Regions from separate parts of the Streptomyces sp. NPDC090025 genome, predicted to be linked through region 2. Evidence: riboswitches for the same ligand, from Rfam matches in the RefSeq annotation. Region 2 holds a riboswitch; each other region holds the start of a gene.
What was found. Region 2 has a riboswitch for cyclic di-AMP ahead of ACIPXM_RS33615 (M23 family metallopeptidase). Riboswitches for the same ligand answer to the same signal wherever they lie in the genome.
Positions count from the first base shown of each region.

Region 1: it holds a riboswitch for cyclic di-AMP, as region 2 does, so the genes downstream of both, ACIPXM_RS19375 (LysM peptidoglycan-binding domain-containing protein) here and ACIPXM_RS33615 (M23 family metallopeptidase) in region 2, are expected to answer to the same signal.
Region 3: it holds a riboswitch for cyclic di-AMP, as region 2 does, so the genes downstream of both, ACIPXM_RS28755 (C40 family peptidase) here and ACIPXM_RS33615 (M23 family metallopeptidase) in region 2, are expected to answer to the same signal.
Region 4: it holds a riboswitch for cyclic di-AMP, as region 2 does, so the genes downstream of both, ACIPXM_RS27225 (peptidoglycan DD-metalloendopeptidase family protein) here and ACIPXM_RS33615 (M23 family metallopeptidase) in region 2, are expected to answer to the same signal.

Region 1 is NZ_JBIVFL010000007.1:323,665-331,327, forward strand. It holds gene pqqC (pyrroloquinoline-quinone synthase PqqC) at 1-164, shown strand, start outside; gene pqqD (pyrroloquinoline quinone biosynthesis peptide chaperone PqqD) at 161-415, shown strand; gene pqqE (pyrroloquinoline quinone biosynthesis protein PqqE) at 412-1,536, shown strand; gene ACIPXM_RS19370 (PQQ-dependent sugar dehydrogenase) at 1,538-4,045, shown strand; gene ACIPXM_RS19375 (LysM peptidoglycan-binding domain-containing protein) at 4,181-5,014, opposite strand; cyclic di-AMP (ydaO/yuaA leader) riboswitch at 5,018-5,178, opposite strand; gene ACIPXM_RS19380 (alpha/beta fold hydrolase) at 5,466-6,401, opposite strand; gene ACIPXM_RS19385 (PHB depolymerase family esterase) at 6,473-7,507, opposite strand; gene ACIPXM_RS19390 (long-chain fatty acid--CoA ligase) at 7,570-7,663, opposite strand, start outside.
Region 2 is NZ_JBIVFL010000022.1:20,690-28,352, forward strand. It holds gene trmB (tRNA (guanosine(46)-N7)-methyltransferase TrmB) at 1-549, shown strand, start outside; gene ACIPXM_RS33605 (PrsW family intramembrane metalloprotease) at 656-2,071, shown strand; gene ACIPXM_RS33610 (aldo/keto reductase) at 2,094-3,041, opposite strand; gene ACIPXM_RS33615 (M23 family metallopeptidase) at 3,117-4,286, opposite strand; cyclic di-AMP (ydaO/yuaA leader) riboswitch at 4,298-4,445, opposite strand; gene ACIPXM_RS33620 (PP2C family protein-serine/threonine phosphatase) at 4,658-5,824, opposite strand; gene ACIPXM_RS33625 (MFS transporter) at 5,938-7,296, opposite strand; gene ACIPXM_RS33630 (PLP-dependent cysteine synthase family protein) at 7,293-7,663, opposite strand, start outside.
Region 3 is NZ_JBIVFL010000015.1:122,821-130,483, forward strand. It holds gene ACIPXM_RS28735 (TetR/AcrR family transcriptional regulator) at 1-222, opposite strand, end outside; gene ACIPXM_RS28740 (ABC transporter permease) at 331-1,380, shown strand; partial or broken gene ACIPXM_RS28745 (ATP-dependent Clp protease proteolytic subunit) at 1,484-1,612, shown strand; gene ACIPXM_RS28750 (hypothetical protein) at 1,668-1,952, shown strand; cyclic di-AMP (ydaO/yuaA leader) riboswitch at 2,268-2,465, shown strand; gene ACIPXM_RS28755 (C40 family peptidase) at 2,469-2,945, shown strand; gene ACIPXM_RS28760 (ATP-binding protein) at 3,086-3,517, opposite strand; gene ACIPXM_RS28765 (hypothetical protein) at 3,728-4,339, opposite strand; gene ACIPXM_RS28770 (8-amino-7-oxononanoate synthase) at 4,403-5,626, opposite strand; gene bioB (biotin synthase BioB) at 5,770-7,038, shown strand; gene ACIPXM_RS28780 (adenosylmethionine--8-amino-7-oxononanoate transaminase) at 7,031-7,663, shown strand, end outside.
Region 4 is NZ_JBIVFL010000014.1:6,500-14,162, forward strand. It holds gene ACIPXM_RS27200 (STM4014 family protein) at 1-174, shown strand, start outside; gene ACIPXM_RS27205 (STM4013/SEN3800 family hydrolase) at 231-1,082, shown strand; gene ACIPXM_RS27210 (STM4012 family radical SAM protein) at 1,079-2,449, shown strand; gene ACIPXM_RS27215 (STM4011 family radical SAM protein) at 2,462-3,379, shown strand; gene ACIPXM_RS27220 (SGNH/GDSL hydrolase family protein) at 3,390-4,190, opposite strand; gene ACIPXM_RS27225 (peptidoglycan DD-metalloendopeptidase family protein) at 4,376-5,380, opposite strand; cyclic di-AMP (ydaO/yuaA leader) riboswitch at 5,385-5,550, opposite strand; gene ACIPXM_RS27230 (tyrosine-protein phosphatase) at 5,925-6,722, shown strand; gene ACIPXM_RS27235 (DUF6126 family protein) at 6,745-6,900, opposite strand; gene ACIPXM_RS27240 (helix-turn-helix domain-containing protein) at 6,902-7,546, opposite strand; gene ACIPXM_RS27245 (aspartate aminotransferase family protein) at 7,640-7,663, opposite strand, start outside.

The DNA of each region.
Region 1 (7,663 bases), on a different contig from region 2:
AGCTGGTCCTCGGCTGGGCCGTGTCCCCGGCGGACCAGGACCGGGCGGTGGCCGCGCTGCACTTCAAGTGCGATGTGCTGTGGTCGCTGCTCGACGCGATCGACCACGCGGGAACGGCGGCCGGGTCCGGGCGGGCCGCGGGCCCCGAGGGCGAGGCCCGGTGAGCTGGCGGCCCGCGCTGCCCGCCTCGACGCTGCTGCGGCACGACCGGGTACGGGACGCCGAACTGCTCCTGATGCCGGAGCGGGTGGTGGTCCTGGAGGGCTCGGCGGCCCGGGTGCTGCGGCTGTGCGACGGCAGCCGGGCGGTCGACGAGATCGTCGACGAGCTGTCCCGGTCCTTCCCCGGGGCGCCGGTCGCCGCCGAAGTGCCGGAATTCCTCGCTCGGTTACGGGAAAGGGGGTGGCTGCGATGACCGTGCCGCCGCCGTGGGCGCTGCTCGCCGAACTCACCCACGCCTGCCCGCTGCACTGCTCCTACTGCTCCAACCCGCTCGAACTCACCCGCAAGGCCGCCGAGCTGACGACGGATCAGTGGTACGAGGTGTTCGCGCAGGCGGGCGCGCTCGGCGTCGTACAGACACATCTGTCCGGCGGGGAGCCGCTGTTGCGGTCCGATCTGGCGGCGATCACGGCCGCCGCCGACCGGGCCGGGATCTACACCCAGCTGGTCACCAGCGGCACCGGCCTGGACGAGCGGCGGCTCGCCGAGCTGGCCGGGGCGGGGCTGCGCAGTGTGCAGCTGTCGGTGCAGCACGCCGATCCCGGCGCGTCGGAGCGGATCGCGGGACGGCGCCGGTCGTTCGCGGACAAGGAGCGGGCGGCGGCGCTTGTGCGGGCGGCCGGGCTGCCGCTCGGGCTCAACGTGGTGCTGCACCGGGACAATCTCGACGCCGTCGACGCGCTCGTGGAGCTCGGGCTCGCCTGGGGCGTCGAACGGATCGAGCTGGCCAACGCCCAGTACCACGGCTGGGCGCTGCTCAACCGGGACCGGCTGCTGCCGACCGCCGGTCAACTGGCGCGCGCGGTCGCCTCGGTGGAGTCCTGGCGGGAGCGGCTGCGGGCGTCCGGCGGGCCGGAGCTGATCTGGGTGGTGCCCGACCACTTCGACGGCACGGCCAAGCCGTGCATGGGCGGCTGGGGCAAGGTCTCGCTGACGGTGACCCCGGACGGGACGGTGCTGCCGTGCCCGGCCGCCGCCTCGCTGCCGGGTCTCGACCCGCCGAACGTGCGGGACCGGACGCTGGAGTGGATCTGGCGGGAGTCGCCAGCCTTCGGCCGCTACCGGGGCACCGACTGGATGCGCGAGCCGTGCCGGAGCTGCGCGCGCCGGGAGGAGGACTTCGGCGGCTGCCGCTGCCAGGCGTTCGCCCTCACCGGCGATCCGGCGCGGGCCGATCCGGCCTGCTCGCTCTCCCCCGACCACGGGCTGATCCGTGACCTCACGGCCGTCCCGGCCGACCCTCCCACCTCTTTGACCTCTCCCACCCCTCTGAACCCCCTGATCCCCCGAAGAGCATCGTGGAAGCGAGTGTGACGTGCAGAAATCCATACGGAGCAACGGCCGTGGGGCGGGCCGGGCCAGACGTCTCGGCACCGGTCTGATCGGCGTGGCGACGGTCGCCGCGCTCGGCTCGACGGCCCTGGCCGGGACCGGCGCCGCGGCGGCCCCGGTGTCGGCCGGCGTGTCCGCGGGCGCCCTGGCGCCGGTCCGGCACGAGGCGGAGTCGGCGGCGCTCTCCCAGGCCGCGGTCGAGAGCAACCACACCGGTTACTCGGGCACCGGTTTCGTCAACGGCGACAACGTTGCCGGGAGTTATGTCGAGTTCACGGTGAACGCGGCGACCGCGGGCACGGCGGTGTTCTCGCTGCGCTACGCCAACGGCACCACCACCGACCGGCCCGCGAACATCGCCGTGAACGGCACCGTGGTGGCGGCGGCCAAGCCGTTCCCGTCGACCGGGACCTGGACGGACTGGACCACGGCCACCGTGACCGCGCCGGTCACCGCCGGGGCCAACAAGATCCGGCTGACGTCGAGCAGCGTGGCCGGGCTGCCCAACCTCGACTACCTGGACGTCGAACTGACCGCGCCGGTCACCGACTACCAGGCCGAGGACGCGACCATCAACCAGGGCGCGGTCGCCTCCAACCACACCGGCTACACCGGCACCGGCTTCGTCGACTACACCAACGTCGTCGGCTCGTACGTGGAGTTCACGGTGAGCGCGGCCACCGCCGGGACCTCCGCGCTGACCTTCCAGTACGCCAACGGCACCGACGCGACCCGCCCGATGGACATCTCCGTGAACGGCACCGTCGTCGCGTCCGGCGTCACCTTCCCGGCCACCGGGGCGTGGACCACCTGGACCGCGAAGAGCGTCAACGCGGCCCTGAAGGCGGGCAGCAACACCGTCCGGGCGACCGCGACCAGCGCCGACGGCGGGCCGAACCTGGACCGGCTGCGGGTCGGCACGGCCGCCGACACCACCGCGCCGAGCCGCCCGGGGACGCCGAGCTGCTCCGGCATCGGCCCGAACGGGCTCACCCTGAGCTGGGGCGCGTCCACCGACGACGTCGGGGTCAGCGCGTACGACATCTACGAGCGCGGCAACAAGCTGGCCGAGGCGCCCGGCGACAGCACGAGCAAGGCGCTCACCGGGCTCGCGCCGGGGACCACGTACAACCTGACGGTGATCGGCCGTGATGCCTCGGGGAACGCCTCCCCGGCGAGCGTGGCGGTCGACTGCACCACCGGGCAGAGCACCGACCCGCTGCCGAGCACACCGGGCACGCCCACCGTGTCGGCGGTGACCTCGACCGGGGCGACCCTGACCTGGGGCGCGTCGAGCGACGACAAGGGCGTGGTGGCGTACGAGATCCGCAGCGGCGCCGCGGTCGTGGCGACCGTCACCGGCGCTCCCCCGGCCGCCACGAAGGCGGTGACCGGGCTCGCCTGCGACGCGCCGTTCTCGCTGACGGTGGTCGCGAAGGACACCGCGGGCGGCTACTCGACGCCGTCGGCGCCGGTCACCTTCACCACCGGGGCCTGCTCCGACAGCGGTGGCGTGCCGGGCTCGCCGGCCGCGCTGTCCAGCGGCTGGACCGTGCCGTGGGGCGTGCACTGGATGCCGGACGGCAAGACCGCGCTGGTCACCGAGCGGGACGGCTTCAAGGTGTTCAAGGTGACGCCGACCGGCACCCGCACCCAGGTGGGTTCGGTGCCCAACACCATGACCACGGACGGCGAGGGCGGCCTGATGGGCGTGGCCGTCGACCCCAACTGGTCCAGCAACCACTACGTCTACTTCATGCACACCGCGTCCGAGGGCAACCGGATCGCCCGCATGACGTACGACGGGACCTCGCTCAGCGGCTACACGGTGCTGCTCCAGGGCATCAAGAAGAACCGCTTCCACAACGGCGGGCGGCTCGCGTTCGGCCCCGACGGTCTGCTGTACGCGTCGACCGGCGACGGCCAGACCCCGGCCCTTGCGCAGGACAAGAACTCGCTCAACGGCAAGATCCTGCGGATGACGACGGCGGGGCGCCCGGCGCCCGGCAACCCGTTCAGCAACTACGTCTACAGCTTCGGCCACCGCAACCCGCAGGGCCTGGCCTTCGACCGCACCGGGCGGCTGTGGGAGGCGGAGTTCGGCGACGCGAGCAAGGACGAGCTCAACCTGATCAAGCCGGGCGGCAACTACGGCTGGCCGACCTGCGAGGGCAACTGCTCGACGTCCGGCATGACCAACCCGAAGGCGACCTGGCCGGTCGCGCAGGCGTCGCCGAGCGGGATCGCGATCGTCCGCAACGTCGTCTACATGGCGAGCCTGCGCGGCGAGCGGATGTGGCGGATCCCGATCACCGGTGACACGGAGTCGGTGGGCACGCCCACCTCGTACTACGTGGGCACCTACGGGCGGCTGCGCACGGTCACCAAGGTGCCGGGCGCGGACCGGCTGTGGCTGACCACGACCAACGCGGACAACAACGGCGGCGCGGCGGACGGCGCGGACAAGATCTACCGGATCGACGTCGGCTGACCCACCCCCACCCCCGTCCCCGCCCATCGGGCCGGACCGGAGCGCGAACGCCGCCCGGTCCGGGATCCCCCCTCGGATCCCGGACCGGGCGGCGTCGCCGTGTGCGGCCCCGCTGGTCCCGGTGGCCCCGGTGGCTCAGTAGGCGCCGAAGACGTTGTCGATCGAGCCGTAGCGGTCGGCGGCGTAGTTGCAGGCGGCGACGATGTTGGCGACCGGGTCGTAGGGGTCGAGCGAGGTCCCGGCCACGTGGTACGCCTGGAAGGTCGGGTCGATCACCTGGAGCAGGCCCTTGGACGGGGTGCCGGCGGCGGCGTTGGAGTCCCAGTCGTTCACGGCCCGCGGGTTGCCCGAGGACTCGCGCATGACGTTGCGGTAGATGCCGTCGAAGGTGCCGGGGATGCCCTGGCGGGCCATCACGTCGAGGGACTCACGGATCCAGCCCTCCAGGTTGTCCGCGTAGCCGTAGGAGGCGGCGGGGGCGGCGGTCGCCGCCTTCGGCGCCGAGGTGGCGACGGCGGGGACGGCTCGGGCGACGGCCGGGGCCACGGTCTTCGCCGCCGCCTTCGCCGCCGCCTTCTTCACGGTCTTCGTGGCCGTCTTCGTGGCGCCGGCCGTGGTGAGCGACAGTTTCTGGCCCGGGTGGATGAGCCCCGGGTCGGCGCCGACCACGGCACGGTTGGCCTGGTAGAGGCTCTTCCATCCGCCGCTCACGGAATACTTCCGCGCGATCTTCGAGAGCGTGTCGCCCTTGACGACCGCGTGCGTGAGCGAGGCGGCCCGCGCCGGAGTCTGCTTTGCGACCGCGACGGTCGAGAGGTGGATCGGCGTGGTCGCCGGTACGGCCGCGGCCGCGGCGCCCGCGCCGGTCAGCGGCAGGGCGAGGGCGGCGCTGCCGGTGAGACCGGCGACGGCGATCCCGCGGGTGAGCGGGGTGTTCCTGGGGCGGCGGTGCTTGCCGTGTCCACGCATGGCGTTTCCTCTCCTGCGCCTGCGAGGTGAGCTGTCGGGTTCGGGCTGGAGATGCCCGGCCGCGCACATGCGCGGCTTCACCCCGAGCCGGTCCCGGAATACCGGGACCGGCGGCGAACCTGGGTCCCCCGCTCCTGCCGGAAGGGTGTGGGTGCGGTCGTTCCGGGCGGCGGCAGGATTCGGCGTTTCCGTCCGGTTGCGAGGTGACGCTATGCGAAAACAAATCTGGAGAACAAGACCGGAATTCGATATCACCAATTGATCTAGAGAGAATTCCAAAAGGATCATTCCGGCCCCGTTCACCGGTGATTCACCGACGTCCTCAACACCGCTCCGCGCGAACGGAGATGACGTCACGGCAGAACGGCCGACAGGGAAAGGCGGACGGGTCCCGAGTGATTCAGATCACTGAATACGGAGCCCGCCCGCCTTACCTATCGATAAACGGACATCATCCGTTTTGTCCCTTAATGCCGGGGGCATTCACGAGCCGGTCCGCGACCGTCCGGGCGGGCTCGCCCATGAGGATCGTGTAGTGGTTGCAGTCCGGCACCAGCTCGGTGCCGAGACCCGGTACCCGGTCCGCCCAGTGCGCCACCAGCTCCGCCGGGTGCATCGCGGGCGCCGCGCCGAGCAGGCCGAGCGGCGCGTGCAGCAGCAGGGCCGGGATGTCGAGCGCCGCCAGGTCCGCGCCGAACGCCGCCTCCCCGGTGAGGAGTTCGCGGCCGTCGTGCCGTACCGCCGCCTCCCGCGCCCGGGACCTGCGGGCCCGCGGAGGGCCGGTGAGGTCGTAGCGCACGTACGCCTCGATGTCCTCGTTCCAGTGCGGCCCGAGCGCCGGATGGGCCCGGAAGAAGTCGACGTACGCCGCGTCGCTCTCGTACGTCAGGGCGAGCCGCGCGATCGCCGGGCCGAGCGTGGCGTCGAGCAGCGCGTCGGGGTCGATGCCCGCGGGGACGGGCATCGGCAGGCCGCCGTCGATCAGGAGCAGCCGGTCGAAGAGTCCGGCCGGGGCCCGGACGGCGGCGCGCAGGGCCGCGTAGGCGCCCATCGACTGGCCGGTCAGGGCGACCGGGCCGCCGTCGCCGTAGGCGCGGGCGGCGGCGATCAGGTCGGCGGCGTGCCGGTCCATCCCGTACGGGCCGGGGACGGCGGTGCTGCCGCCCCGGCCGCGCAGGTCGAGCGCGTACAGGGACCAGTCCGGCGGCAGGTGCCGGGCCACGCCCGCGAAGGACATCGCGGAGGCCGAGATGCCGTGCGCGGCGACGGCGGTGCGCGGCCCGGTGCCGAAGCGCAGCACCCGGAGGGTGGTGCCGTCGTCCACCGTGAGGTCGAGGGCGGCCGGTGCGGGGGTGGTGTCCCCCGACGGGTCCGGACGGGTCGTCATGTGCGGGTGTCTCCTTGCCTGAAGGGCGGGGTGAGGGGCGGGCGTGGGGCGGGCGTTCGGCGACCGGTGGCTCAACCGCCGAGCGCGTGCACCTGGTTGAGCACGGCCCGCATCTGCGGTGCCGACTTCTGCGCGAAGTCGCTCCCGGTGTAGCCCCACCAGTCCCAGCAGCCCTGCGGGTTGGCGCGGGCGACGCTGATGTCGGCCTGCGGGTAGAGGATCACCAGGTCGTTGGTGTCGGCGTACTCGTTGAGGTGGGACTCGCGGGCGAAGCGGTCGCCGACGAACTTGTCGTCGCTGAGGCAGCCGTGCAGGGCGACGACCAGCTTGCAGGGGGCGCCGAGCGCGCAGGAGTCGGGGGTGTAGAGGTAGCTCTTGCCGCCCATGCTGTACCACTGGGCCCAGCCGCCGGGCACGTAGCGGTCCTGGTCGTAGGCGCCGAGGGTGCCGGTCTGGACGGCGGACGGCGGGTTCACCGAGCCGAGCCAGTGGGTGAGCATCTCGCCCTGCGGGTCGTTGCCGCAGTTGATGAGGAACGGGTAGAAGGTGGTGCCGCAGTCGAGCTGCGCGTTCGGGGTGGGCCAGCCGTGTCCGGCCGGGTCGGTGTCGTGGTAGCGGACGCGGGCCCCGAAGTCCCGGTAGAACTGGACGCCTTCGTCGCTGACCCGGTCCCGCACCAGCGGGTCCTTGGTGCCGTGGTAGGTGTAGACGGGCTTGCCGGTGAGGTTGCCGACGGGGTCGATGCGGCCCTCGGCGGACCAGCGGCGGGCGATCTGCTCGATGCCCTCGGGGTCGGTGGAGAGCAGTCCGGTGCCGCAGGCGATGACGCCGGTGACGAGGGCGCCCTTCCCGCAGTAGTAGGGCCCGGCGGCGAAGACGCCCACGCCCTGGAAGGTGCCGGAGTAGGCGACCTGGAGCTGGGAGGCCATGAAGCCGCCGGAGGAGATGCCGGTCACATAGGTGCCGGTGATGTGGAGCCTGGGGAGGGGCCCTTCGCCCGCGTGGGCGGGGGCGGCGAGGCCGAGGACCGCGGCGAGCGCGGTGAGCAGGACCGCCAGTCGGCGGACGAGGGTGGTGCGGCGGAGCGGCGAGGGTCTGGTGCGCATCGTGATCACTCCTGGCGGGGCTCCCGCGCGGCGGCGGGAGCCCGGTGAGGGGGGATGACGGGTCAGCCGGCCGGGGGTGCGATCTCCCGCTTGAGGATCTTGCCGGTGGGACCCTTGGGCAGCGCGTCGGTCAGCCGGACCAGACGCGGATACTTG
Region 2 (7,663 bases):
CTGGCCGAGATGTTCGACGGGCTGCCCGTCGTCCTGGAGATCGGCTTCGGCATGGGCGAGGCCACCGCCCAGATGGCCGCCGCCGACCCCGGCACCGGCATCCTCGCCACCGACGTGCACACCCCCGGCCAGGGCAACCTGCTCGGACTCGCCGACCGCAACGGCCTCACCAACGTCCGGGTGGCCAACGGCGACGCCATCATCCTGCTCCGCGAGATGATCGCGCCCGAGTCGCTCGCGGGCTGCCGGGTCTACTTCCCCGACCCCTGGCCGAAGAAGCGCCACAACAAGCGCCGGCTGATCCAGCCCGAGTTCCTCACCCTGCTCGCCCCCCGGCTGAAGAAGGGCGCGCTGCTGCACTGCGCCACCGACTGGGAGGAGTACGCGGAGCAGATGCTGGAGGTGCTCACCGCGCACCCCGACTTCGAGAACAGCCAGGCCGACGGCGGCTACGCGCCGCGCCCCGGCTTCCGGCCGGTGACCCGCTTCGAGGGCCAGGGCCTGGACAAGGGCCACGTCGTCCACGACCTGCTGTTCCACCGGGTCTGAGCCGAGGGTGGGCCGGGGCGGCCGCCGGATGTGTGGATGGTCCGGGTTATCCACAGGCTGGGAGAACCCCCTCGCCGCTGTCGGTGCCGCTCGTTAGGGTCGTTGCGTGTCGTCGAAACCGATGGCCGGACCCACCAGCGAGCCGGCCCCCGCATCCGTCCCCGCTTCCCCGCCCGCCGCGGCGCGGGCCGAAGCGTCGGCCGGTGCGTTCATCCCCGCGCCCAGCCCCGTGCCCGCCCTGGAGAGCGACCGGCCGGACTTCGCCGCCGTGCCGGACCGCGCCAAGTGGCGCTACAAGCCCCGCAAGGACTTCTGGCGCAGCAAACTGGTCCGCGCCATCGCCCTGATCACCGTGCTCGCGATCTGCGCGCTCGCGATCCTCGCGATGGTCCGGGAGGAGACCGGCACCGAGGGCTTCCTCGTCGGCCTCGGGATCGCGACCCTGCCCGTGCCGCTGCTCATCGCCGCCTTCCGCTGGCTCGACCGGGTCGAGCCGGCCCCCTGGAAGAACCTGCTGTTCGCGCTCGCCTGGGGCGCCTTCGCCTCCACGCTGGTGGCGATCCTCGCCAATTCCTTCGCCATCGACTGGATATCCAGCATCTCCGCCGACCCCGGCTCCGCCGAGTCCCTGGGCGCGACCGCCGTCGCCCCGGTCGTCGAGGAGACCGCCAAGGGCGCCGCGCTGCTGCTGCTCTTCCTGTTCCGGCGCCGGGACTTCACCGGCCCGGTCGACGGCCTGGTCTACGCGGGCTTCACGGCCACCGGCTTCGCCTTCACCGAGAACATCCTCTACCTGGGCAACGCCTTCGGCGAGGACCAGGACCTCGGCTCCGGCGGCGTCTCGACGACCGTGGCGACCTTCTTCGCCCGGATCATCATGTCCCCGTTCGCCCACCCGCTGTTCACCTCGCTCACCGGCCTCGGCCTCGGCTTCGCCGCGCTGCTCGCGACCGGGGCGAAGTTCCGCCGCACCCGGATGTGGCTGCTGCCGATCACCGGACTGCTGCTCGCGATGGGCCTGCACGCGACCTGGAACGGCTCGGCGAGCTTCCACCCGCTGGCCTTCGTCCTCGTCTACGTGATGTTCATGGTCCCGGTCTTCGCCATGCTGACCTGGCTGGCGATCTGGAGCCGCCAGAAGGAGCTGCGCACCATCGCGGGCGAGCTCCCGGCGTACGCGGCGGCGGGCTGGCTCGCGCCCGACGAGCCGATGGCGCTCGCCTCGATGCGGGCCCGCGCGACGGCCCGTGGCTTCGCCGCCCGCGGCTTCGGCAAGCCCGGTTCGCGGGCCGTCGGGGAGTACGAGGCGTTCGCCACGACCCTGGCGTTCCTCCGGCACCGGGCCCGCCGCGGCCAGATACCCGGGGACTTCACGGCCCGCGAGCAGGAGCTGCTGCACCACCTGTGGGAGCGCCGCCAGGTCGCGTCGCCCGCGCTCACCTACGCGGCCCGGGCCACCGGCCAGGTGTGGGTGCCGCCGCAGTACCTGGACTACGGCGGCTACAACCCGTACCGGAGCTAGTGTCCTGGGCGGAAGCGGGGGCTCACTCCTCCGACGCCGCCGTCAGGGTGGCCAGCTCCGTGTCCGTCAGGGTCAGGTCGGCGACCGCGAGCAGTGCGGGCAGCTGCTCGACCGTGCGGGCGGAGGCGATCGGGGCGGCGACCGTCGGCCGGGCGGCGAGCCAGGCGAGCGCGACCGTCGCGGGCTCGGCGCCGTGCGCCTCGGCGACCGAGTCCAGCGCGGCCAGCACCCGCAGGCCCCGCTCGGACTCCAGCAGCTCCGTCATCCGCGGGGCGCGGACGCTGTCCACCGTCCTGCCGGGGCGGTACTTGCCGGTGAGGAAGCCGCTCGCGAGACCGAAGTACGGCACGGCCGCGAGCCCGCCCGCCGCGACCGTGTCGAGGAGCGGGCCCTCGTAGGTGGCACGGGAAATCAGGTTGTAGTGCGGCTGGAGGGCCACGTAGCCGGTCAGGCCCTCGGCCTCGGCGAAGTCGAGGGAGGCCCGCAGCCGCTCGGGGGAGATGTTGGAGGCGGCGACGGCCCGCACCTTGCCGTCCTTCACCAGCTGGTCGAGGGAGGTGACGATCTCCTCCACCGGCACGGACTCGTCGTCGAAGTGCGAGTAGTACAGATCGAGGTGGTCGGTGCCGAGGCGGCGCAGCGACTCCTCGACGGCGGCCTTGATGTTCGTCGCGCCGAGTCCCTTGTACTTCGGGTGCCCGCCGACCTTGGTGGCGATCAGGACGTCCGAGCGGTTGCCGCGCGAGGCCAGCCAGCGGCCGATGACGGTCTCGGACTCACCGCCCTCGTTGCCCTCGGCCCAGGCCGAGTAGACGTCGGCGGTGTCGATGAAGTTGCCGCCCCCGGCGACATAGGCGTCGAGGACGGCGAAGGACTGCGCCTCGTCGGCGCTCCAGCCGAAGACGTTGCCCCCGAGAGCGAGCGGGAAGACGTGCAGGTCGGAAGCGCCCAGACGGCGAAGAGAGGTCATGCGGAGTTGCAACCCCCGCCCCGCCGGGCCTATTCCGTCCCACCAGGCCCTGCCTGGGTCAGACCCCGGAGGGGGTCAGACCGACAGGCCCTTGGAGCGCAGCCAGTCCGCCGGGTCGATGCCGTCGCCGGACGGGGTGTGCACCTCCAGGTGCAGGTGCGGGCCGGTGACGTTGCCGGTGGCGCCGACCCGGCCGATGGTGTCGCCGGTGCCGACCGACTGGCCCGCGGCGACCGTCATCGAGGACAGGTGGCAGTACCAGACCTCGGTGCCGTCGGAGAGTTCCAGGACGATCCGGTAGCCGTAGGCCCCGGACCAGCCCGCCGACTTCACGGTCGCGCCGTGCACCGCCTTGACCGGGGTGCCGGTGGGGGCGGCGAAGTCCAGACCGGTGTGGTGGCCGGAGGACCACATCGAACCGGCCTCGCCGTAGGTCGAGGTGATCGTGTACGAGGAGGTCGGCAGGGCGTAGCTGGCGGCGAGCTTGGCGAGCCGCTCGGCCTCCGCCTTCGCCCGGGCCTCCGCCTCGGCCTTCTTCTTCGCCTCGGCCGCCGCCTTCGCCGCCGCGTCCGCCTTGGCCTCGGCCTCCGCGGCCGCCTTCTCGGCGGCGCGCTTCTCCGTCTCGGCCTTCTCGGCGGCGTCGGCCGCGGCCTGCTGCTGCTCGGCCTGCTGGAGGATCCGGGCGCGCAGCGCCTCGCCCGCGTCGGCCGCGGTCCTGGTCTCGGTCCTGGTGGCCGTACCGGCGGCGTGGCCCGCGCCCGCCCCCGTACCGGCGCCGTGGGCGGAGTCCACGACCTCGGTGGTGGTGTAGGTGAGCGCGGTGAGCGGCTGGGTGGCGCGGTTGCCGCCGACGGCCTCGTCGCGCGCGGCGTCGGAGTCGTCCGCTCCGAGCAGGGCGCCGACGCCGGGCAGATCGCCCGGGGCGGGCAGGTCGAGGTCCGGCAGCGCTATCGAGACCGGGGGCTTCTCCTGGGCGGTGGCCAGACCGCCCGCGCCCACGGCGGCGATGACGCCGACGCCGAGCACGGTGGAGGAGCGGGCGAAGTTGGAGCGCTGCTTGACGATCCGGTGGCGGCCGCCCGAGCGGGCGTCGCCGCGCAGGGAGTCCTCGGTCGGGTTCCAGCCGTCCTCCGCGGCGGGCGCGGAGGTGTCCCAGGGCTCCCCTGCTCCGTCCGGGCCGCCCGTCGGTCCAGAAGTTCCGAAGGGGGCGAAGGGGGTATGCGGAGCGGGGGTGTTGGACGCCACGGAGGCGTTCTCCTTTCCTTCCTTCTCGCCTACCGGGTTAGCTGACGGGTTCGGAGCAGGAAGGTCTCCTACGGGCAGTGCCGCACGGGTGCGGCGGGGCCCGATTCACCCCAAGTGGTGGTTCCCCGGTTCCCTTTCGGAATTCGGCGCACGCGCACGGTGCCGTCTCTTGCGACGGCTGGGACGACCGCGCTGCGTTATCGAACGTTAATAGACTCGGCGCTCCGATTCCAAGCCGTTCCCCTTGATCATTCGCTGAATTGGGAGGGATTGGTCCGAGTTGACCCCCACTCAGGGCAAGGTCAGCACCAAAGCCCGAATCTGACGTTACGTCAATTGTTATCGGAGCGACACCCTTCGACTACGACCCGTCACGGGCCCCCTGGCACCACCGGCATGGTCCGCCGCCGCTCCGGCTGACCCGCCGCCGGACGCCCCACCGCGAGCAGCGCCATGTCGTCCGTCGTCCCGCCGTCCGTGTGCCGCCGCACGTCCGCCACCAACGCGTCGAGCAGCTCCTCGGGCCCCGGGAAGATCCGGCCCCCGAGCCGCTCCGCCGGGTCGTAGAACACCCCCTCGGCGTCCCGCGCCTCCGACAGACCGTCCGTGTAGAAGAGGAGGGTCGCGCCCTGCGGGTACGGCGTCACGTCCGCCCGGTCCGGCCAGGCCGCCAGCTCCCCCATCCCCAGCGGCAGCGCCGCCTCGCTCGGCCGCAGCACCCGCAGCGCGCCGTCCGCGTGCAGCAGCATCGGCTCCGGATGCCCCCGGTTCACCACCCGCACCACCCGGTCGCCGCCCGGGATCTCGGCGAGCACCGCCGTCGTGAACCCCTCGAAGGCGTCGAGCCCGGCCCGCCGGGTGCCCTCCCGGGCCAGCGCCCGCTCAAGGCGGGCCGCCACCCGCTCCAGGGTCGGCTCCTGCTCGGCCGCCTCCCGGAACGCCCCGATGACCACGGCCACCGCCTCCACCGCCTCGAGCCCCTTGCCCCGCACGTCACCGACCACCAGACGCACCCCGTAGGGGGTGTCCTGCACGGCGAACAGATCACCGCCGATGAACGCGTCCGCCTGCGCCGCCTCGTACCGCGCGGCGATCTGGAGCCCGCCGATCCGTTCGGCCGGCGCGGGCAGCACCGCCTTCTGCGCGGTCTCGGCGATCACCCGCGCCGACGCGAGCCGTTCGCCGCTGCGCAGCACCACCCGGTTCACCAGCAGGGCGAGCACCGCGACCGTCGTCACCGTCAGCGTCTCGGTCAGCGAGGGGATCTGGTCCGAGGTCCCGTTGTAGAAGTGCAGCCCCACGCTGGCCAGAACCGCGGCGATACCCGTGATGAGGGTGGTGCGGGTGGGAAAGAAGGGGGCGGCGATCAGCGGCGCCGCCACGAACATCGGCGACGCCGTGTACGTGGCCGGGGTCGACACGTCGAAGACGACCCCGCCCACGATGATCAGCGGCGGCAGCGCCCGCAGGAAGCGCCGGGCCCCCGGGTACGGCGGCACACCGCCGCCGTACCCGCCCCGCACCACCGCTCGCGCCACCTGTGCTCGCCCGCTCCCTGGTCTCCGCACCCCTGGGGGTGCCCGGCCGCCGCCGTGCTCCGGACCGGACCGCGCCGCCGTGATCGCGCCACCGCGATCACCCCAGGGTGCCGTCAGGCCGAGCCGGTCGGCGACTCCTCCTCGGCCGACTGGCGTACGACGCCGGCCACCGCCGAAGCCTCGGCCAGCCGGCCGCCCCTGGCCAGGGCCGCCATCCCGGCCGCGCACCCCACCCCCACCGCGCACAGCGCCAGCCACGGCACCGCCGACCAGCCCGTCACCCCGAGCAGCACGCCCGTCCCCAGGTTCCCCAGGGTGATCCCGATCCCGCAGACCGTGTTGTAGAGCCCGTAGTGGGTGGCCACCCAGCGGCCCCCGGACAGCGCGACGACCGTGTCCATCTCGTACGGGTAGAGCACCGCGTTCGCCACCGCGAGCACCGCCGCGCACAGCAGCAGCCCCACAAGCGCCCGCCCCAGCACCGCAGGGACCAGGAACGCGGCCCCCATCAGGCCGAGCCCGAGCACCAGACACCGCTCCCGGGACAGCCGGGCCCGGCACCAGGCGGTGATCCGCAGCTGCCCGGCGAGCGCCACGAGCGCCGACACGACGAACAGCGCGGTGGTCGCGGCCGTGCCCCCGGCGGCGAGCGGCAGCGCCAGATAGACCTGGAACGACAGCACGTACGAACCGGTCATCGCGAGCGAGAACAGCCAGAAGACACGGTTCGCGAGGACCGTACGGAACTGCCCGCGCCCTTCCGCCCGCCCCGCCGCCCGCGCCTCCGCCGGTCCCTCCGCCGGTCGCTCCACCCGCCCCGCCGCCGTACCGCCGCCCTTTCCGGTGGTCGGCAGATGCCGCAGCTGTACGCCCGTGAGCACCGCGAACAGCAGCGCCGCCACCACGCACGTCAGCCGGAACGACACCCCGGTCAGCGCCACGCCCACCAGCGGCCCGAGCAGGATGCCCGCCTGGTAGTACACGTTGAACAGGGCGAACGCCCGCACCCTGCGCGCCTCCCCGGCCTCGGCCGCCAGACAGGCCCGCACCGCCGGATTGAACAGCGCGCCCGCGAGACCGGTCGCCAGCGAGGCGGCGAGCAGCGCGGGCAGCGACTGCGCGAAGGCGAGCGCGCCGAAGCCGACCGTCCGCAGCGCGCACCCGGCGACGATCAGCGGCTTGAACCCGAGCCGGTCCGCGAGCGCGCCGCCGACCAGGAACATCCCCTGCTGGGAGAGGTTGCGGGCGCCGAGGACCAGACCGACCGACCAGGCCGCCATGCCGAGCCCGTCGGCGAGATGGGCCGCCAGGTACGGCATCAGCATGTAGAAGCCGAGGTTGATGGTGAGCTGGTTGAGGAAGAGCAGCCGGACGGCCGGTTCGAAGGTACGGGTCTGGCGCCAGATCCCGCCCTCGGCGCGGGCCTCCACCGCCTCAGCCGTCGCCCCCGCCCCCGCCCCCGCCCCGCTCATCGGGCCTCCTCCCGGGCGAAGGACCCGGCCACGGAGCCCGCCACGGCCACGGAATCGGACCGGGCACCGGACCCGGCCCCGGGCACGGCCTGCGGGTGGCCCGCCCGCTCCAGCGCCCGCCGCGTCCAGCCGTCGACCGGCGCGCCCTCCTCGTACGGCGCGGGCTCGGCCCGTACCGGACCGTCCAACAGCCCGTGCCGGGCACAGAACTCGTCGTTGAAGACGGTGTCGAAGTACCGCTGCGGCCCGTCCGGGAAGACGGCCGCGATCCGGGTGCCGCGCGGCCGGGTGCGGGCCAGCCAGCCCGCCACGAGCGCGACCGCGCCGACGCTCCAGCCGCCCGTCGCGAACTGCCGGGCGGCGAGTC
Region 3 (7,663 bases), on a different contig from region 2:
GAACGCGCCGTGGATCCCGGCGAACGCCTCGTCGGCGATGGCCGCGATCAGCTCCTCCTTGCCCGCGAAGTAGCGGTAGACGGCACCGGCCGAGAGGCCCACCTCGGCGAGGACGTCCTGCATGGAGGTGGCGTGGAAGCCGTTGCGGGCGAAGCAGCGCGCGGCACCGTCGAGGATCTGGCGGCGGCGGGCGTCGAGATGTTCCTGGGAGACACGAGCCATGCCTCCAACGTAAAACGAACATTCATTCTTGACAACGTCGACACTCCTGCGGAGAGTGAGGAACACGTAAAACGAACGATCCTTCTCTTTGATTGAGGGAGCTCCACCATGCCCGCAACCGCCGCACCTGCCGCGGCCGCCGCCTCCGTCGCCCGCCGGAAGACCGTCGCGGTGATCCTGCTCGTCCCGGTGGTCGTCGCGTTCGCCCTGTGGGCCTTCGCCTGGCCCGCCGCCCGGATGGCGCCCCGCGACCTGCCGCTCGGGGTGGCCGGGCCCGCCACCGCGACCTCGGCCCTCGAACAGCGGCTCGCCGCGCACGAGGGCGCCTTCGAGGTGCACCGCTACCCGGACGCGGCCGCCGCCCGGGCCGCGATCGAGGACCGGACCGTGTACGGCGCCGTGGTGGTCACCCCGCAGGGGCCCGAGCTGCTCACCGCGACCGCCGCGGGCCCGGTGGTCGCGGGGCTCCTGAAGGAGGCGGTCGCCGCCCAGCTGCCGCCGGGCGCCGTGCCCAAGGTGACCGACGTCGTCCCGGCGCCCGCCGCCGATCCGCGCGGCGCGGTGCTCGGGGCCGGGCTGCTGCCGCTGGTCATGGCCGGGGCCGCGGCCGGGATCGTGGCGACGCTGCTCGGCCTGCGCGGCGCCCGTGCCGCGCTCGCGCTGCTCGGGGCGGCACTCCTTGCGGGCGTGGTCGGCGCGAGCCTGGCCGACAGCTGGCTCGGCGCGCTCGAAGGCGCCTGGTGGGCGGAGGCCGGGGTGCTCGCGCTCACCGTGCTCGCCGTCGGCTCGGCGATCGCGGGCATCGCGGCGCTCGTCGGCAAGCCGGGCATCGGCCTCGGCGCGGTCCTGATGGTGCTGCTCGGCAACCCCTTCTCCGGCATCACCAGCGCGCCCGAGCTGCTGCCCGCGCCGGTCGGCACCCTCGGCCAGTGGCTGCCGCCGGGCGCGGCGGGCACCGCCCTGCGCTCGGTGTCGTCCTTCGACGGGGCGGGCGCCGGGACGCCGCTGCTGATCCTGGCGCTGTGGGCGGCGGCCGGTCTCGCGGCCGTGCTGATCGGCGGTCGGCGCGCGGCGGGCCGGTCGGCCGGATCCCCGGGCACGCCGGACACCGGCACCCCGGCGCCGTCCGGAGCCCCGGCGGCGGCCCCGGTCGGCTGACCCCTGCACCCTCGACCCGTACGAGAAGCTGCTCGCCGAGCGGATCGTGCTGCTCGCGGCCGGCACCCCGGGGCGGCGCCTCGCCCTGCCGGGCGCCCGGATCGTGCTCCAGGAGCCGTCGCTCGACGAGCCGTTGCGGGGCCGGCACAGCGATCTCGGCATCCAGGCCGGGGAATTGCCGCGCCAGCGGGAGCTGGCCATCGGGCTGCTCGCCGGGCACACCGGCCGGGACCGCGCTCTGATCGACGCCGAGCTGAGCCGTACGACGGTGCTCGACGCGCCCGCCGCTGCCCGCGTTGACCCGCGCCGAGGGCGAGTTCGTCGACGCCCACCTCGAAGTCGTCGACCTGCTCGGGCGGATCAATCCATCCAGGAGCTCGCATACCTATGGGGCGCTCCGGGCGGCCCAGGCCCTGGTCGGGCGCGCATCGGCCCTGCGGGACGCGCTCACCCTCATGCGTCTGCGGGGCGAGAGCGAGGTCCACGCGGAGGCATTGGCGCGTGCGCTCAGGGTGTTGGACGGAGCCCGCCGATCGGACCGGGTCACCCTCCGCGAAGTCAGGGCCAGTTGACAGTCACGCGTGTCGTGTCGAGGTCCACACGGAGCACCGGAGCGGCAGATTCCCTCCCCCGTTCGGTGTAGTCGATCTGTCGACAGAGGATCCCCGAGAGTTGCGCAACAGGTAGACGCATTTGGCGGAATATTGCGTTCCGCCGCTGGTGGGAGGCTCGTCGGCCAAACCTCCGAAGATCGCGAAACCTGACTGTCCACTCGAATGGATCAGTCGTGAGGAGCCTCACATATCGCCGTTTCAGCTCGGATTTCGCCCTGCCCGTGGGTCAAGATCCTCGTCGACGACAAGCCCCCGCCACCCACGGCGGGGCGGTCCGGGCGGACGCCGAGTCCTGCCGCCGTCCCGGACGACTGGTCGACAGGAGTGGATCGGCAGGAGTGGAGGACCCGAGCAGTACGGGACGTCCGAGCAGTGCGGACGTTCCTCGGGGTGAAGCCGTGCGAGCGGCCGGGCAACTTCGCCAGCCCGAACCCGACAGGTCATCCTTCGCAGGCGGCTGACGAAGGGTTGCGCATGACTGCGCAGAAACATGTCCCGTCCCTGCTGTCCCGGGCCGGAGCCGTCTCGGCTCTCACCCTCGCCGCCGTCGGCGGCACGCTGCTCGCCCCAGGAGCGGCGCCGGAGGCCCAGGCCGCCACGTCCTACGCGAACAAGGCGCTGAACATCGCGGCCTCGAAGAAGGGATCGCCCTACAAGTACGGCGCGGCCGGACCCACCAGGTTCGACTGCTCGGGGCTCACGCTCTACTCGTACAAGAAGGCGGGCAAGACGCTGCCCCGCACCGCGCAGCAGCAGTACAACAAGACCCGGCACATCTCGTCGGGCAGCAGGCAGAAGGGGGACCTGGTCTTCTTCCACTCCGGCGGGAGGGTCTACCACGTCGGTATCTACGCGGGTGACAACAAGATCTGGCACTCCCCCAAGACGGGTTCCTGGGTGAAGCTGGAGCGGATCTGGTCGTCGAAGGTCTACTACGGCCGGGTCCGCTGACCCGCTCCGTCCACCGGGACGCCCGGTGGCCCGCTGCTCCCGTCCCAGGAGCACCCGGCCGCCGGGCCCCCGGGCCCCCGGGCCTCCGGGCCCCAAGCCTCCGGGCCCTACACGTCCGGGCGCCTTGTCCGGTGCTGCGGTCAGCTCGGCACCACGGCCCGCCACGGCAGCGCGATCCACACCGTCTTGCCGCCCTCCGGGGTCGGCGTCACGGACAGCCTGCCGCCCGCCTCCGCCGCGAGCGAGCGGATGATCACCATCCCGCGCCCGTTGTCCTGCTGGACGGCGGCCGGCAGCCGCTGCGGCCAGCGCGGGTGACTGTCGGTCACCCCGATCCGCAGCCGCTCGTCCTCCTCCAGACGCAGGTCGACCGTGAAGGTGGGCGACTGCCCGAAGGTGTGCTGTACGGCGTTGGTCGCCAGTTCCGACACGATCAGCCGGATCGTGTCCGCCAGACCGGTCGCGTCACCGAGGCCCCAGGAGGACAGCACCTCCGCGACGTACCGCCGCGCGACGGAGACCGACGCGGGGTCGCTCGGCAGCGTGACGGTTGCTTCCTGGAGGTCTGCCATGGCGACGCCGTCCCTTTCCCACCGGGCGACGCCCGGACTGCACTGCGCGTCAGACTGCCACCGATGCCGGGCCCGCGGGAGGCGATCCACCAGATATACGGATATCTGTCGCCCGAAGCGGTGAAGCGTCCGACGGGCGACCGGATCGTTCCTGCCCGCACCGGTCGGGGACTCCCGGGCGTCGGCCCGCCGTCCGGCGCAGCGCCCCGCTCATGAGACGAAGCCGATCACCCCGAAGCCCGGCCGCGCCGCCGCGTGCCGCAGCCAGCCCGTCACGTCCCGCACGGCCGCCACCACCTCGGGGTCGAGCGGCGGCGCGTGCCCGGCCTCCTTCGTCCGCTCGAACTGCTCCAGTGCCGCCAGGCACTGCTCGTGGGTCCACTCGCCGCAGCGCGGCAGGTCGTCCCGCGGTATCGGCTGCGGAAGCCCGCCTCCGTAGCCGAACTCGGCCACCGACACCGCCGTGATCCGCAGCGCCGTCAGACCCTCGTCGACGACCTCCAGCCAGTCACCGCGGAACGGCGAGAACGCCGAGTTGTCGAGGAAGGAACCGGTGAGCGAGCACAGCCGCTTGTACGCGTAGCCGTACGGGAAGGAGTGGTGCCGCGCCGCCTCGAAGGGCCCGCCCCGCACCACCGCGGTCAGCGCCTCGAACGCGGTGGGCGCGCCGTCCTCGATCTCCGCGGAGAACCAGTCGTCGTCCGACGCCAGGTCCGCCGCGAAGTTCTCCCGGACCACGTCGAGCAGCGACTGGTCGCCGGAACCCACCAGGGCCCGGGCCGCCTTGGGATCGATCAGATACACGCTCAGCGAAGAACTCATGCGATCAAGCTAGCGAGCCCCACTGACAACCGGCCCGGCCCGAGGGGCCGGACGCCGCCCGGCTCAGCGGGCGCCCTCCGGCGCCGTCCGCACGATCGTCGCGACCGCCCGCTCGATCTCCGCACCGGTGAGGTCGGCGCGGGCGGTGAGCCGCAGCCGGGAGATGCCGTCGGGCACCGACGGCGGCCGGAAGCAGCCCACGCCGAGGCCGAGTTCCCGGCAGTCGGCGGCCCAGCGCAGCGCCTCGGCCGGGCCGGGGGCGCGCACCGAGACGACGGCCGCGTCGGGCCGTACGGCGGTGAGCCCGGCCTCGGTGAGCCGCCGGTGCAGGGTGCTCGCGACCGTACGGGCCCGTCCGGCCAGGCCGGGTTCGGCGGCGATCAGGCGCAGCGCGGCGAGCGCGCCGCCCGCCGCGGCCGGGGCGAGACCGGTGTCGAAGATGAAGGTGCGGGCGGCGTTGACCAGGTGCTCGATCACCCGGGCCGGGCCGAGCACCGCGCCGCCCTGGCTGCCCAGGGACTTGGACAGGGTCAGTGTCGCCACCACGTCGGGCGCGCCCGCGAGGCCCGCCGCGTGCACCGCGCCGCGCCCGCCGTCGCCGAGCACCCCGAAGCCGTGGGCGTCGTCCACGACCAGGGCCGCGCCGTGCGCCCGGCAGGCCGCCGCGAGGGCGCCGAGCGGCGCCTGGTCGCCGTCCACCGAGAACACCGAGTCGCTGACCACCAGGGCCCGGCGGCCGGGATGGGCGGCGAGGGTCTTGGCGACGGCGGCCGGGTCGGCGTGCGGGACGATGGCGGTCTCGGCCCTGGCGAGGCGGCAGCCGTCCACGATCGAGGCGTGGTTGCCCGCGTCGGAGACGACGATCCCGTCCCGGTCGGACAGCGCGGTCAGCGCCGCCAGGTTGGCCGCGTACCCGGAGGAGAAGACCAGGGCGGCCTCGAAGCCGCAGAACTCGGCGAGTTCGCGTTCCAGGCGCGCGTGCAGCCGGGTGGAGCCGGTCACCAGGCGCGAGCCGGTGGCGCCGGCGCCCCAGCGCAGCGCCGCGGCGGCGGCCGCCTCGGTGATCTCGGGGCGCCGGGTGAGGCCGAGGTAGTCGTTGCCCGCGAGGTCGAGCAGGTCGGACTCGGCGGCTCGCGGCCGCAGCGTGCGGACCAGTCCGGCCGCGGCGCGCCGCCGGGCGGCCGTCTCGGTCCAGGCGAACGCGGCCAGCCGCGGATCCGTGTCCTGACCGGCGTTCCCGCCGGTGTCCGGGCCGGTCTCCGGCAGGTCCTCGGCGTACGACGGCATATGCGGATCCTTTTGTAGGCAGCGCACAGACCCTAACGGCAAGCCGCCACGACAAGGGTGTGGCCATGCACACACCTCATTCGCAGCCGTTTGTTCGGTTCCTCCTTGGCCAGGGGGTGCGCGGTAGGCCAGGATCAGCGCTTATGGACCTGCTGAAGACGCTGGTGGAGAAGGGGCTGCGGCGCGAGTCGCCGACCCGTGAAGAAGCGCTCGCCGTGCTGGCGACCTCCGACGACGACCTGCTCGATGTGGTGAGCGCTGCCGGCAAGGTGCGCCGCCAGTGGTTCGGGCGGCGGGTGAAGCTCAACTATCTCGTCAACCTGAAGTCCGGGCTCTGCCCCGAGGACTGCTCCTACTGTTCGCAGCGGCTCGGTTCGACCGCCGGGATCCTCAAGTACTCCTGGCTGAAGCCGGACGAGGCGTCGGCCGCCGCCGCGGCGGGCGTCGCGGGCGGCGCCAAGCGGGTCTGCCTGGTGGCGAGCGGGCGCGGCCCGACCGACCGGGACGTGGAGCGGGTCGGCAGGACCATCGAGGCCATCAAGGAGCAGAACGAGGGCGTGGAGGTCTGCGCCTGCCTCGGTCTGCTCTCGGACGGCCAGGCGGAGCGGCTGAAGGACGCCGGCGCCGACGCGTACAACCACAACCTCAACACGTCCGAGGGGACGTACGGGGACATCACGACCACCCACACCTACGCGGACCGGGTGGACACGGTGCGGAAGGCGCACGGGGCGGGCCTTTCCGCGTGCTCCGGGCTGATCGCGGGCATGGGCGAGCGCGACGAGGACCTGGTCGACGTGGTGTTCGCGCTGCGCGAGCTGGACTCGGACTCGGTGCCGGTCAACTTCCTCATCCCGTTCGAGGGCACGCCGCTCGCCAAGGAGTGGAACCTCACCCCGCAGCGCTGTCTGCGGATCCTGGCGATGGTGCGGTTCGTCTGCCCCGACGTCGAGGTGCGGATCGCGGGCGGCCGTGAGGTGCATCTGCGCACCATGCAGCCGCTGGCCCTGAACATCGCCAACTCCATCTTCCTGGGCGACTACCTGACCAGCGAGGGCCAGGCCGGGCAGGCCGACCTCGACATGATCGCGGACGCGGGCTTCGAGGTGGAGGGCGCGGGCACCACCACGCTCCCGGCGCACCGGGCCGACCTGGCGGCGGCCGCGGGCGCGGCCGGTGCCCCGGCGGCGGGCGGCTGCGGCTCGCACGCGGCGGCGGAGTCCGGCGGCGGTTGCGGCTCGCACGCCGGTGCGGGCGGCGGCTGCGGCCCGTGCGGCGGCGGCGCTGCCGCGGTGACCGGCTCCGAGCCGGTGCCGGAGCAGGCCGCCGCGCCGGGCGCCGACGGAGCGCGCACGGATCTGGTCGCGGTGCGCCGTCGGGGCGCCGGTACGGACCTCGCGCCGAATGCGTAACTCCGAACTCCTCGCCCTGGACCGGGCGCACGTCTGGCATCCGTACGGCCCGATGCCCGGCCGCACCGACCCGCTGGTCGTCGCGTCCGCGTCCGGGGTGCGGCTCCGGCTCGCCGAACCCGTCGAGGGCCAGGACGAGTTGATCGACGGCATGTCCTCCTGGTGGTCGGCCGTGCACGGCTACAACCACCCGGTGCTCAACGAGGCCGCGCGCGGCCAGCTCGACCGGATGAGCCACGTCATGTTCGGCGGACTCACCCACGAACCGGCGGTGCGGCTCGCCGCGCGCCTGGTGGAGATCACCCCGGAGCCGCTGCGGCACGTCTTCCTCAGCGACTCCGGGTCGGTGTCGGTCGAGGTCGCCGCCAAGATGTGTCTGCAGTACTGGCGTTCGCTCGGCCGGCCGGCCAAGCGGCGGCTGCTGACCTGGCGCGGCGGCTACCACGGGGACACCTGGCAGCCGATGTCCGTGTGCGATCCCGAGGGCGGGATGCACGAGTTGTGGGCGGGCGTGCTGCAGCCGCAGGTGTTCGTGGACGCGCCTCCGGTCGGGTACGAGGAGGCGTACGCGGAGCGGCTGCGCGCCGCGATCGCGGAGCACGCCGACGAGCTCGCCGCGGTGATC
Region 4 (7,663 bases), on a different contig from region 2:
GGCCTGTCCGGGCTGCCCGGCAGCGGCGCGGAGGGCCTGGACACCTACGCGGCGCAGGTCGCCGCGCTGCTCCGGACCCCCGCCGCCACCCCCATACCTTCGACTTGCCCCCACCGCCCCCACCGCCCCCACGGCACAGGAAACAGAAGAACCACAGGAACGAGCACGTCGTGAACCCCCAAGGCCCCTCCCCCGCCACACCACCGGCCGCGCACCGCGCCGACCCCGACATGAACGAGATCGTCGGCAGCCACGACCTGCTCCTGGTCACCCTCGACACGCTGCGCCACGACGTGGCGGTCGAGCTGGCCGCCGCGGGCCGGATACCGAACCTGGCCCGGTGGCTGCCCGGCGGGACCTGGGAGCGGCGGCACGCGCCCGGCAGCTTCACCTATGCCTCGCACCAGGCGATGTTCGCCGGATTCCTGCCCACGCCCGCCACGCAGGGCCCGCATCCCCGGCTCTTCGCGGCCCGGTTCGCGGGCAGCGAGACCACCGCCGACGGCACGTACGTCTTCCACGACACGCCCGACCTGGTGTCGGCGCTCGCGCACGAGGGGTACCGCACGGTGTGCGTCGGCGGGGTCGGCTTCTTCAACGGGCAGCCGCCGCTCGGGACCGTGCTGCCCGGGCTCTTCCAGGAGAGCCACTGGGAGCCGTCGTTCGGGGTCGCCTCGCCGACCTCGTTCGAGTCGCAGGTGGCGCGGGCCGAGGAGGTGGTGGCCGCGCTGCCCCGGGACCGCAGGCTGTTCCTGTTCGTCAACGTGTCCGCGCTGCACCAGCCGAACTGGTTCCACCAGGACGGCGCCACCGCCGAGGCGGGCGACACCCGGGCCAGCCACGCCGCCGCCCTGGAGTACGTGGACCGGCACATCGGGCGGCTGTTCGCCGCGATGAGCAGCCGCAGGCCCTGCTTCACGATCGTCTGCTCGGACCACGGCACGGCGTACGGGGACGACGGCTTCACCGGCCACCGGCTCGGCCACGAGAGCGTGTGGACCGTGCCGTACGCGCAGTTCACGCTGCCCGGCCCGGACGGCCGGGCCACCCTGTCCGGCCCGGACGCGGAGGCCGCCGCGTGAGCACCGTGACGACGACCCCGCACCCGTACCCCCGCCCGTACCAGAGCTATGTCTACGCCTACCCGCACAAGACGTCCTACCGGCCGCTGCCCGAGCGGCCCGCGCTGGCCGGGCTGTGGGCGGACCAGCCGAAGGACGCGCTGTCGCTGTACGCGCACATCCCGTTCTGCGAGGTGCGCTGCGGGTTCTGCAACCTGTTCACCCGGATCGGCGCGCCGGACGGGCTGACCACCCGCTATCTCGACGCGCTCGACCGGCAGGCGGCGGCGGTGCGCGAGGCGCTCGGCGACGCGGCGCCGGTGCGGTTCGCGACGGCGGCCTTCGGCGGCGGCACGCCGACCTTCCTGACCGCCGACGAGCTGACCCGGCTGTGCGACATCGCCGAGCTGCGGATGGGCGCCGATCTGCGGGCGGTGCCGCTGTCCGTGGAGACCTCGCCCGCCACGGCGACCGCCGACCGGCTCGCGGTGCTCGCCGAGCGCGGCGCGACCCGGCTGAGCATCGGCGTGCAGAGCTTCGTCGAGGCGGAGGCCCGGGCCGCGGTGCGCCCGCAGCGCCGGGCGGACGTGGAGGCGGCGCTCGGCCGGATCCGGGACGTCGGCGTGCCGGTCCTGAACATCGACCTGATCTACGGCATCGACGGGCAGACCGAGGAGTCCTGGCGCCGTTCGCTGGACGCGGCGCTCGCCTGGGCGCCCGAGGAGCTGTATCTGTATCCGCTGTACGTGCGGCCGCTCACCGGTCTCGGCCGCAAGGGCGACGGGGCGCACGCCGCCGCCGAGTCCGACGCGGACTGGGACGCGCGGCGGCTGCGGCTGTACCGCGCGGGCCGGGACCGGCTGCTCGCCGGGGGCTACACCCAGGTGTCGATGCGGATGTTCCGGCGCACCGACGCGCCGGCGCTCGGCGCCGACGACTACGCCTGCCAGACCGACGGCATGATCGGCCTGGGCTGCGGCGCCCGCTCGTACACCTCGCGGCTGCACTACTCCTTCGACTACGCCGTCGACATGCGGGAGATCCGCTCGATCGTCGACGCCTACACGGAGACGGCCGACTTCTCCCGGGCCGAGGTGGGGCGCGCGGTCGACGCCGCCGAGGCGCGCCGCCGGCATCTGCTGCAGTCGCTGCTGCAGGCGGAGGGGATGGCGCTGGCCGACTACGCGGAGCGGTTCGGCGGCGGCTCGCCGTTCACGGACTTCGCCGAGGAGCTGGCCCGCTTCGAGGCGCGCGGCTGGCTGGACACCGGCGCCCCGGCGGGGCTGCTGCGGCTGTCCCCGGAGGGCCTGGCGTATTCGGACGGGCTCGGGCCCGAGCTGTTCTCGGCGCCGGTGCGGGCGGCGATGGCCGCGTACGAGACGAAGTAGCGGGGCCCTGGGATGGATCTGACCGTGCTCTACCGGGGGCCGCTGGCCTCCTGCGACTACGACTGCCCGTACTGCCCGTTCGCCAAGCGGCGGGACAGCCCGGAGCGGCTGCGCGCCGACCGGGCGGCCCTCGAACGGTTCGCGGGCTGGGTGGCCGAGCGCTCGGACGACCGGCTGCGGGTGCTGTTCACGCCGTGGGGCGAGGGCCTGGTGCGGTCCTGGTACCGGCGGACGGTCGTCGAGCTTTCGCACCTGCCGCAGGTCGAGCGGGTGGCGATCCAGACCAATCTCAGCTGCCGTACGGAGTGGCTGGACGGGGCCGACCTGACCAAGGCGGCCCTGTGGTGCACCTTCCATCCGGGGCAGACGCCGTACGAGCGGTTCCTCGGCAAGTGCCGGGAGCTGGCCGGGCGCGGGGTGCGGTTCAGCGTCGGCGTGGTCGGTCTGCCGGAGCACCGCGAGCACGCCGTGCGGCTGCGTGCGGAGCTGCCGGAGCACGTGTACCTGTGGGTGAACGCGGCGGAGGGGCACACCTACACCGACGCGGAGGCCGCTGCCTGGACGGAGCTCGACCCGCTGTTCCCGTTCAGCAGGCAGCCGCACGCCTCGGCCGGGCTGCCGTGCCGGACGGGCGAGTCGGTGATCTCCGTCGACGGCGAAGGGACGGTGCGGCGCTGCCATTTCGTCCCGGCCGAGCTGGGCAATCTGTACGACGGCTCGTACCGTGCGGCGCTGCGGCCGCGGCCGTGCCCGCTCGCGGTGTGCGACTGCCACATCGGCTATGTGCACCTGGAGACGCTGCCGTTGTACGACGTGTTCGCGGGCGGTGTCCTCGAACGCGTCCCGGCGCGGGTCCCGGTGCCCGCTCCGGCGGCGGTCCCGGGCCTGTTCCCCCGGCCCGGGACGGCCCGCACCCTGCCCCTGCTCTGAGCCGGTCCGGTCAGAGCGGGAGCAGGTCCGGGCGCTTGGCCTCGACGTGGTCGCCGGAGCTCTCGCCGCGCAGCCGGCGCCCGATCCACGGGACCAGGTATTCGCGGGCCCAGTGGATGTCGTCCTTGCGGACCTCGAGGGTGCCGCGGAACGGCTGCGGCGGCCAGGGCTGCTCGGGGTCGGCCGGTACGCGCATCCCGAGGACCTGGGCGGCGCGCAGCGCGACCCGGGTGTGCCCCTCGGGCGACAGGTGGAGCCGGTCGTCGTCCCAGGCCCGGCGGTCCTGCACGGACCGCAGCGACCACAGGTCGAGCACCGGGCAGCCGTAGCGGTCGGCGATGGCGCGGACGTGCCCGTTGAAGGTGGCGATCTTGCCGCGCAGGTGCTTGAGCAGGATCACGTCACGGGTGTCGAAGCCGGTGGTCACCATGACGGTGCCGACGGCGGAGCTGAGGTCGGCCACCGCGCGCTCGAAGCGCTCGGCGACGTCGTCGGGGTCGGTGCCGGGGCGGATGATGTCGTTGCCCCCGGCGCAGAAGGTCACCAGGTCGGGGGCGAGTTCCTTCGCCCTCGGGACCTGCTCGGCGACGATCTGGTCGAGCAGTCGCCCCCGCACGGCGAGGTTCGCGTACCGGAAGTCGTCGTGCTCGGCCTCCGGCAGTTCGTCGGCGAGCAGGACCGCGAACCGGTCCGCCCAGCCGACGTACGTCCCATCGGGCCCGGGGTCCCCGACGCCCTCGGTGAAGCTGTCACCGATCGCCGCGTACGACCCGATCGCGCTGCTGTCTGTTGATCTCGAATCGTCTGCCACGGGAGCACATCTTTCCTCGCGGGATGTGACCTACGCGACCGTAAGGAGGGGTTGACGGCGGGTGACATATGCCACCGATAAAGACTTCGCCAAGCCGGAATACATCGGGGACACGCCGGACGTGCCGGAGGCCCGGCACAGGGTGCCGGGCCTCCGGGGTGTCCGCGTGGCGGGCTGATCCGGGATCAGATGCCCACGCCGTGCTGGCGCAGCGCGGCCAGCGGGTCGATGTCGGAGCCGTACTCCGGGCCGGTCCGCATCTCGAAGTGCAGGTGCGGTCCGGTGACGTTGCCGGTCGCTCCGGACAGGCCGATCTGCTGGCCGCCGCTGACGGTCTGGCCGGCGGAGACGGACAGCGAGGAGAGGTGGCCGTACTGCGAGAAGGTGCCGTCGGCGTGCTGGATGACGACCTGGTTGCCGTACGAGCCGCCCCAGCCGGCCGAGTAGACGGTGCCGGGTCCGACCGCGCGGACGGTGGTGCCGGAGGAGGCGATGAAGTCGACGCCGGTGTGGTAGCCGGAGGACCACATCGAGCCGGAGGCGCGGTACGGGGTGGAGATGCCGCCGTCGACCGGGGCGACCCAGCCGGAGGAGGAGGCCGTGCCGGCGGCGGACGAGTTCGACGACGCCGACGAGGAGGAAGAGGAAGCGGAGTCCGCGGCGGAGGACGCCGAGGAGCGGTCGGCGCCGCGCGAGGCGCGGCTCGGGGCCTCGTCGCCGTTCTTCGCGGAGCCGCTCTTGGCGGACGCGGTGGAGCGCTCGGCGGAGGCGGCCTTCGGCGCGGCGGCCTTGGCCGGGGCCTTGGCGGTGTTCTTGCCGCCGAGGGTGAGCTTCATGCCGGGCAGGATCAGCGAGGGGTTCTCGCCGACGATCTGGCGGTTGTCCTGGTAGAGCTTGTGCCAGCCGCCGGTGAGCTGGTGCTCGACGGCGATCTTGGACAGGTAGTCGCCGCGGACGACGGTGTACTGCTCGGCGGCCGGGGTCTTGGCCGCGGCCTTCGGGGCGGCGGCGGGCACGGCGGCGGCGACGGCCTGGCGGGGAGCGGCGGCCGGGGCGGCCTGCTCGGCGGCGTGCGCGCCGGTGGCGCCGATGAGCGGGAGGGCGACGACGGCGCCTCCGGTACCGGCGGCGACGAACCCGCGGGTGATCGGGTTGACCTTGGGACGGCGGTGCTTACCCTTCGCGGGCATGGCGAATTCCTCTCCGTCGCCTGCGAGGTGAGCTGTCGGGTTCGGACTGGAGATGTCCGGCCGCGCGGTCGCGCGGCTTCACCCCGAGCCGTTCTTCTCGGTCTCAGCTTCGAGGGATCGGCGTGGTACCTGGGTCCCCCGCTCCTGCCTGGTACGGGTGGGTGCGGATTCCGGTCGGCGGCAGGATTCGGCGGTCCGACCGGATTGAGCGCGACGCTAGACGAGCCGGGACGGCGGGAACAAGCCACGGGTTGCCTGGTTTTCGGTGGCAGCTGAATTCCGGCCGGAATTCCCGTCACCCTCCGTCGATGACGGTCCCTCGATTTCCCTTTGCCGGGGGGAATTTGGAAAAGATGATCAACCACGGTCCGTCACGGTTATGACGCTCCTCACGCCGCCGCGCTCATCTCCCCTGGAAACAGGGCGGCTTATACACAATCACCCAATCCGGACAGATCACCCATTCCAGTCCGATGGGGGTGCGGACGGGGCTCACCAGCCGTGATGATTGCCCCAGGAACCGATCGAGCGACCAGGAGCAACCGTGACACAAGCCACGACCGAGCCCGAACTCACCGGCGTACGCAACTTCCGCGACCTCGGCGGACTGCCGGCCTCCGACGGCCGGGCCGTCCGCCCGGGCCGGCTCTTCCGCAGCGGCCACCTGGCCCACGCCACTGCCGCGGACGCGGCCTTCCTCACCACCCTCGACCTGCACACCGTCTTCGATTTCCGCAACGAGGCGGACGTCCGGGTGGAGGGTCCGGACGTGGATCTTCCGGGTGTGCGGAACGTGAACATACCGCTGAACGACCCGGCGGACGGCAAGGAGTTCTGGCGGCTGGTTCGCGACGGTGACATCCAGCAGCTGCGCGAGATCCTGGGCGACGGCAAGGCCGCGGCCCGGATGACGGAGTCGTACCGGAAGATGGTCGTCCGGCGGACGGCCGAGCACAGCCGCATCCTGCACGCGATGGCCGAGGACAGCGTCCCCGCCCTGATGCACTGCGCGGCCGGGAAGGACCGGGCCGGGCTCGCGATCGCCATCGCGCTGCTCGCGGTCGGCGTGGACCGGTCGGCGATCGAGGCGGACTACGTGAAGTCCAACGCCCCGCACCGGCGCTACAAGGTGCAGCGCAGCTCCACCGCGCCGGACGCCATGTCGCCCGAGGTGATGGAGCTGCTCGCGCCGCTGTTCGACGCGCGGGTGGAGTATCTGCGCGGCGCCTTCGACATGATCGAGGAGACCTGGGGCTCGGTCGGCGCCTATCTCACCGAGGGCCTCCAGCTCGCGCCGAAGACCCTGGAGCGACTGCGCGAGCACCTGCTCACGGAGGCGTGAGCGAGGCCGCGCCCCGGCGGGACTACTGGTTCTGCGCGCCCATGGCGAACAGCAGGTAGAGGAAGGCGGCGAAGAGGTGGCCGGCGACCAGATAGGCGAAGAGCCGGAGCACCAGCCCCTTGGGGAACTTGCCCTCGCCGCGCTCCTCGCCGGTGACCGGTGCGGATTTCTCGGACATGTCAGTCCTTTCCGGGGTGTGTCGAGCCCCTGCCGCCGAGGCACAGCTCGGCGACGGGGCTCTGCAGCAGGGTGTGCACGAACAGCAGCTCGGCGCCGCCGCGGGTGGCGGCGCCGATCCGGTGCGGGGTGAACGAGTCGAAGTGCGCGCCGTCGCCCGGTTCGAGCACGTGCACGGCGTCGCCGAGCGCGAGCCGCACCCGGCCTTCGAGGACGTGGAGCCACTCCTCGCCCGGGTGGACCCGGACGATGTCGGCGCTGGTGGCGTACGGCACGTGCACCCGCAGCGCCTGCATGGCCCGGCCCGCGGCTCCGGCCGGCCGGTAGACCCAGCCGTCGGCCTCGACCGGCTCGGCCCGCGCGCCCCGGATCACCGGGTCGCGCTCCGGCGCCACCTCGCCGAGCAGCTCGGAGACCGTCGTACCGTAGATACGGGCCAGGGCGAGCAGCATCGGCAGCGAAGGCTGCCGGTTGCCGGTCTCCAGGCGGGAGAGGTGGGCCGGGGAGAGCCCGGCCCGCTGGGCGGCGGCCTCCAGGGTGAGCCCGCGCCGCCGACGCAGCGCGCGCAGCTGCGGGGCGACATCGGGCAGCCCGTCGGGCAGTCCTCCGGGCAGGACGTCCGGTGGGACGTCGGGGACTCGGTCCATGGGTACATTCCGCCAGGAACTTTCCTCTGAGGCAATTTTCTTGCCTCAGAGGCAAAAGTCCGGCGCCCCCGTACCGATCGGGGGGCGCCCGGCTCAGCGCTGCGCGACCGCCTGCTT